Regions from separate parts of the Ramlibacter sp. G4-7 genome, predicted to be linked through region 2. Evidence: predicted binding sites of a transcription regulator. Region 2 holds the regulator's gene; the other holds the start of a gene.
What was found. The regulator LexA, encoded in region 2, represses DNA repair genes until DNA is damaged. The targets are predictions, from matches to a motif close to ACTGTATNNNNATACAGT.
Positions count from the first base shown of each region.

Region 1: a site for LexA is predicted at 1,396-1,413, ahead of AC3EGR_RS03990 (Y-family DNA polymerase). Genes of this name have one in related genera too.

Region 1 is NZ_JBYNTT010000002.1:216,844-220,243, reverse strand. It holds gene AC3EGR_RS03995 (hypothetical protein) at 1-88, shown strand, start outside; gene AC3EGR_RS03990 (Y-family DNA polymerase) at 85-1,389, opposite strand; gene AC3EGR_RS03985 (biliverdin-producing heme oxygenase) at 1,563-2,156, shown strand; gene AC3EGR_RS03980 (ATP-binding protein) at 2,134-3,400, shown strand, end outside.
Region 2 is NZ_JBYNTT010000006.1:48,163-51,562, reverse strand. It holds gene AC3EGR_RS09990 (DUF1993 domain-containing protein) at 1-384, shown strand, start outside; gene AC3EGR_RS09985 (hypothetical protein) at 389-697, opposite strand; gene lexA (transcriptional repressor LexA) at 811-1,482, opposite strand; gene AC3EGR_RS09975 (asparaginase) at 1,564-2,499, shown strand; gene AC3EGR_RS09970 (hypothetical protein) at 2,499-2,918, shown strand; gene AC3EGR_RS09965 (DUF6152 family protein) at 2,927-3,391, shown strand; gene adk (adenylate kinase) at 3,392-3,400, opposite strand, start outside.

The DNA of each region.
Region 1 (3,400 bases), on a different contig from region 2:
TGCGCTCGAGACCCTGCAGAAGCTGGAGAAGCGGCGCGTCGACTCGCAGCCGGCCGATCCGCCCCGGGACGAGGACAAGAGTTCCTAGGCTTTCGCCGTGGGCAGCTGGTCCCAGCGCGTCGTGTAGCCGGGCGTGCGCCACTGCTGCTTCATCGTCCAGCTGCGCGCCTCGCCGCCGAGGCCGGCACTCGCCAGCTGCACCGTCCCGCGGCCGTAGCGATCGTTGAGCCGGTCCACGGCTGCCATCAGCCCCTGCCCGGGCTGCCAGGCGGCTTGCCCCTCGAGCGCGAGCTCGCCTTGCAGCGTGCGCGCATCCTGCAGGTCCAGCAGGATGACGCCGGCCTTGTGGATGCGGAAGCCCGCCAGCCAGATCCGCCGCAGCCCGTCCAGGGCAGCCGCGGCGATCGCCGCCGTGTCGGCGCTGGGCCGGCGCAGCGGCACCGTGATGCTGCGTGCGTACTGCCGCTCCGAGCGCCGGAACGGATTGGTGTGGATGAACACGAGCACCTGCGCCGCGGTGCTCGCCTGCTGCCGCAGCTTGAAGGCGGCACGGGAGGCGTACTCGCTCACGGCCTCCGCCAGCGGCGGCAGCGTGCCGACCGGCTCGCCGAAGGCGCGCGTGCAGGAGACCTCCTTGCGCGGCGGCGGCACATGCTCCAGCGCGAGGCAGGACACGCCCTGCAGTTCGCGCACGGTGCGCTCCACCACGACGCCGTAGCGCCGGCGCAGGCTGGCCGCGTCGCAGCGCGCCAGGTCCAGCGCGCTGAGCACGCCGTCTTCGCGCAGGCGCGCGGTCAGCTGCGGGCCTATGCCCCAGATCTCGGCCACCCCGGTGGCCGCCAGCAGCGCTTCCAGGTCCGTTCCCTGCGCGGCGAGGTCGCAGACCTGCGCCAGCTGCGGCGGATAAGGCGCGCCCGGCCGGCGCTCGGCTTCCTTGGCGACGTGGTTGGCGAACTTCGCCAGTGTCTTCGTCGCCGCGATGCCGATGCCGCACGGCAGGCCGGTCCACTGCAGGATGCGCGCGCGCAGGCGCAGCGCGCGTTCGCGCAGGTCGCCGCGCACCCCGTGCAGGCCGACGAAGCACTCGTCGATCGAGTAGATCTCCTGCGCCGGACCCAGCCCGGCCGCGATCGCCATCATGCGGCAGCTCATGTCGCCATAGAGCGCGAAGTTGGCGGACAGCGCCACCACGCCGGCGTCCGGCAAGGCGGCGCGCACCTCGTGGTACGGCGTTCCCATGCGGATGCCCAGCGCCTTGGCTTCGTTGCTGCGCGCGATCGCGCAGCCGTCGTTGTTGGACAACACGATGACGGGCCGGCCGTTCAGGCTGGGCCGGAACACGCGTTCGCAGCTGACGTAGAAGTTGTTGCCGTCCAGCAGTGCGTACATGACCACACTGTACATCCATCCAGTTGTTGGCATGCCTACGAACATGCACATGCAATTTGCATGGAGGACACCGCCCGGCATCTCGTCCTACAACCGGGCGCGTGCGGGGATGACAGGATCACGGCGACCGGTCCCCGATCTGCATCCCAACGGTTTGTCCCGCTTTGCCACCTTTGATTCCCGTACCTTCCAACGACACCTGCGGCGCCCTGGCGGCGCTGCGCCAGGCCACACGCGAGCACCACGATCGCGTCGACCGCCTGATCGACCTCCCCCGCATGCGCGACCGCGGCCACCATGCACGCGTCCTGCAGGCGCTCGATGCCTTCCTGGCCGGCTGGGAGCCCGCCGCAGCCGCGGCGCTCGGGCCGAAATGGCAGGAATGGCTGCGGGCGCGTTCGCGCCGCGCGTTTCTTCGCCTGGACCTGGATGCACTGGGCGTCACGCCCACCCCGCCCGCCCGCATCGCGCCCTTCGGCGGCCGGTGCGCGGCCTGGGGCTCGGTGTACGTGATGGAAGGCTCGGCGCTCGGCGGCCAGTTCATCTCGCGTTCCATGGCGCGCGCGGGCCTCGAAGAGGGCGCGGCGTATTTCCACGGCTGGGGCGAGGCCACCGGCGGCATGTGGCGCGAAGTGCGCGGCCTGCTCGCCACCGAGCTCGACACCGCGGAGCGCGTCGCGCAGGCCTGCCAGGGCGCGCGCCAGACCTTCGACACCCTCGCCCACCTGCTGGAGAGCTCCCTGCATGAGCGCACTCCCGCTGCCTGACCTGGCGCAGTGCGCGGACGAGCCGATCCGCACGCCCGGCGCCATCCAGCCGCAGGGCCGCCTGCTCGCCCTCGCCGCCGACACCGGGCAGCTGGTCGCGTACAGCGCGAACTGGCCGCTCGAATCCGCCGCGCGCCAGGCATTGGCCACCCTGCCCGTGGACAGCCAGCGCCTGCAGGCGGGCATCGGCCCCACGTGGCTCGGCACCCTGGCGCTGGCAGGCCGCAACTGGGACGCGGCGGCGCACCGGCAGGACGGCTACGTGATCGTCGAATACGAGCCCGCCGCGGCCGCGGCGCCCGTGGTCGCGCCGATCTACCACGTGGCGCGCGAGCTGCTGCCGATGCTGCAGCAGGCCGACTCGGTGATCGCGCTGTGCGAGACGGTGGCCCGCGAGATGAAGCGCCTCACCGGCTTCGGCCGCTGCCTGGTCTACCGCTTCGACAGCGACGGCCACGGCGAGGTGCTGGCCGAGCGCCTGGACCCCGGCTACCAGTCCTATGCCGGCCACCGCTTCCCGGCCAGCGACATCCCGGCGCAGGCGCGCGAGCTCTATCGCGTCAACCACATCCGGCTGATCGCCGATGCCAACTACGACCCGGTGCCGTTGCTGCGTGCGGCGGACGGCCCGGAACCGGAACGGCTGGACCTGAGCTTCGCCGCGCTGCGCAGCGTCTCGCCCGTGCACCTGGAATACATGCGCAACATGGGCACGCTGGCTTCCATGTCGGTGTCCATCGTGGTGGGCGGCCGGCTATGGGGCCTGATCTCCTGCCACGACCATGAGCCGCGCCCCCTGCCCTTCCACGCGCGGGTCGCGTGCGAGCACCTGGGCCGGCTGCTGTCGCTGCAGATCCAGGCGCAGGAAGACAGCGCCGAAGTCGCCCAGCGGCTCGCGCTGCACCAGCGCGTGCTGACGCAGGTGGCGCTCATGGCCGAAACCGACGGCACGCTGCAGCGGCTGGTGCAGCCGGAGCTCCAGATCCGTGAACTGGCCGGCGCTGCCGGCGCCGCCGTGGTGCTGAACGACGTTTGCTGGATGATCGGCGAGACCCCGGGCGAGGACGAGGTGCGCGCGCTGGCGCACTGGATCGTGGGACGCGGCGAGGACGTGTTCTCCACGGACCGGCTGCCGCAGGTCTACCCGCAGGGCGAGACGCTGCTGCCGCACTGCGCGGGCGTGCTGGCCGTGTCGATCTCCCACGTGCACCGGCACTGCGTCCTGTGGTTCCGGCCCGAGCTGG
Region 2 (3,400 bases):
CGGCTTGCTCCCGACATGCTGCCGTTCACCCGCCAGATCCTGATCGCCTGCGACGGCCCCAAGCTGGGTGTGGCGCGCATCGCCGGCATCGAGGCGCCGAAGTTCGACGATACCGAGACCACCTTCGCCGAGCTGAAGGCCCGCATCCAGAAGACGCTGGACTTCCTGGCGACCGTCCCCGCGAGCAAGCTGGACGGCACCGAAGACAAGGAAATCACCTTTCCCATCGGGCGCGAGAAGACCCGCACCATGACGGCGCAGGCCTACCTGACGACCTGGGTGCTGCCGAATTTCTTCTTCCATGTGACCACGGCTTACGCCATCCTCCGGCACAACGGCGTGGACATCGGCAAGCAGGATTACCTGGTGGGCGCGCAACGCTGAGCCGTCAACGCCAGCCCACGGCCCGTGGCAGGCCGGCCTCGTTGCCGGCTTCCAGCGCGGCGAGCCGGTCCAGCTCTGCACAGACGTCGGCCAGGCGGCCGGAGATCACCATGCGCCCGGCATCGGCGCGCGCCGCGCTGGGCTCGACCACGCGCACGACGCGCAGCGGCGTGACCTTCGCGGCGACGGGGCGCTGTGCCGGCGGGCGATCGGCAGCGCGTGCGGTGCCTCGGCGTCGCGGTGCAAGGCAGGCCAGCAGCGCCTGCAGCGAGGCGAACAGGTTGGCGAGCGGGACGGTGAATGCATTTGCCATGTGACAGCTCCTTGTAGACGAGGGCACAGGCAGGATTGGTCTGGACATGCGGCGGCCGCAGGGTGATGGCGATGCCTCGCCATACGCCTGCCACCTGCGGACACCGCGGGGGGTTACATGAGCATGGTGTTGCGGATGAGGCCGACGGCCACGCCCTCCACCTCGAAGGGCTCGCCCGGCTCCACGACGATGGTCGGGTAGTCCGGGTTCTCCGCATGGAGTTCGATGAGGTGCTTGTTGCGGCGGAAGCGTTTGACCGTGACATCGTCGCCCAGGCGCGCGACGATGATCTGGCCGTTCTTCGCGTCGCGGGTGGACTGCACCGCGAGCAGGTCGCCGTCCATGATGCCGGCGTCGCGCATGGACATGCCGCGCACCTTCAGCAGGTAGTCGGGCCGGCGCTGGAACAGGCCGCTCTCGACGTAGTAGGTCTGGTCGACGTGTTCCTGCGCCAGGATGGGCGAGCCGGCGGCCACGCGGCCCACCAGCGGCAAGGCGAGTTGCGCGAGGCCTTGCAGCGGCAGCTGGAACTGCTTGATGCGCGACTCGTGGATGGACCGCAGCGCATCGCTCTGGAGCCGGATGCCGCGCGAGGTGCCGCTCACGAGCTCGATGACGCCCTTGCGCGCCAGGGCCTGCAGGTGCTCCTCGGCCGCGTTGGCGGACTTGAACCCGAGTTCGGCAGCGATCTCGGCGCGCGTGGGCGGTGCGCCGGTGCGCGCGATGGCGCTCTGGATCAGGTCCAGAATCTGTTGCTGGCGGGGCGTCAGCTTCGGTGTTTCCATGAACGCGGGCTCCTGGGGCTGCGGCGGGAGGGTTACTGTGTTGATATCCAGTATCTGTATTTTTGAACAGTTTCGCGGGGAATGCAAGTGAGCCAGCGAAGAATCGTGGTACTGGGCACCGGCGGCACCATAGCGGGCCGCGCCCGATCGTCCTCGGACAACGTCGGCTACCAGGCTGGCGAGCTCGCGGTGGCGGACCTGCTCGCGGACGTGCCGGTGCCTGCAGGGTGCACGCTGCAGGCGGAACAAGTCGCGAACGTCGACAGCAAGGACATGGACTTCGCGGTGTGGCGCAGCCTGGCGCAGCGCTGCGCCTACTGGCTGGCGCAACAGGACGTCGCCGGCCTCGTGGTCACGCATGGCACCGATACGATGGAGGAGACCGCGTTCTTCCTGCAGTCGCTGCTCGCCCCGGCCAAGCCGGTGGTGCTGACCGGCGCCATGCGGCCAGCCAGCTCCGCGGCGCCCGACGGGCCGCAGAACCTCACGGACGCGCTCGTGGTCGCGGCCTGGCCCGGGGCGAGCGGCGTGTGCGTGCTCTTCGCCGGCACCGTGCACGGTCACGCGGACGTCCAGAAGGTGCACCCTTACCGCCTCGATGCGTTTTCCTCCGGCGACGGCGGACCGCTGGCCTTCGTCGAAGAAGGGCGGCTGCGCGTGCTCCGTCCGTGGCCTGGCGGAACACCAGCGCGGGCCGTAGCCGCGCTCGCCGCGGCCGAGGGGTGGCCGCGCGTGGAGATCGTGACCAGCCACGCCGGCGCCGGTGGCGCCATGGTGGACGCGCTGGTGCGCGACGGCGTCGCAGGGCTGGTCGTCGCGGCGACCGGCAACGGAACCGTGCACCACGCGTTGGAAGACGCGCTGCTGCGTGCGCAAGCCGCGGGCGTGGCGGTGCGGCGCGCGACGCGCTGTCCCTTCGGGCGCATCGTGCCGCATGCGGGCAGCCGCCTGCCGGCGGCCGAGGGCCTGTCGCCGGTCAAGGCCCGCATCGCCTTGCTGCTGGAGCTGATGGCCTGATGTTCGCGGGCCTGCAGTCGCACGCCTGGGCGTACCCCGTGCTGGAGATGATCCACATCTTCGGTATCGCGCTGCTGCTGGGCAACCTCGTGCTGCTCGAGCTGCGCGCCTTCGGCAGCGGGGTGGCCCTGCCGGTCCAGCCCCTTGCGCGGCTGGCGCTGGGCATTGCGGTCTCCGGTTTCGCCCTGGCCGCCGGCAGCGGTGCGCTGATGTTCGCGAGCCAGCCGACCGAACTGCTCGCCAACCGCGCCTTCACCCTGAAGATGGCGTTGATTCTCGCGGCGGGGTGCAATGCAGCCTGGTTCCACCGCCGCGGCTCGATCGCGCGCTGCGACACCGCCGCGCGCGCCCAGCTCGTGCTCTCCACCCTGATCTGGCTGTCCGTGCTCGCCTGCGGCCGCTGGATCGCCTACCGTTAGGACCGCCTATGACGACCCGCCGTACCTGTCTGCTGGCCGCGCTCGCGTGGCCTCTCGCCGCCCGCGCGCACCATGGCTGGAGCAGCTTCGACCAGGACCGGCCCCTGTTCGTCCAGGGCCGGGTGGTCGCCGTGCGCTGGCACAACCCGCACGTGGAGCTGGAAGTGGAACTGCCGCCCGATTACAAGGTGCCCGGTGACCTGGCCACGCGCGAGATCCCCGCGCAATCGGCTCCGGTCGACGGCAAGGCCTTGCTGGCACGCGCCACCGCGCCCGCGCGCAAGGACCGCCGCTGGACGATCGAGCTGGCGCCGCTGACGCGGATGGAATCGTGGCGCATCACGCCGGTGAAGGTGGGCGCGACGGTCGGCGTGCTCGGCTACACCTTGCAGGGCGACAAGGAGGCCGTGCTGCGCGCGGAGTATCTCTACGTGGACGGCAAGGCCTACGGGCTGCGTTCCAGCCCGGCCTGATCAGGCGCC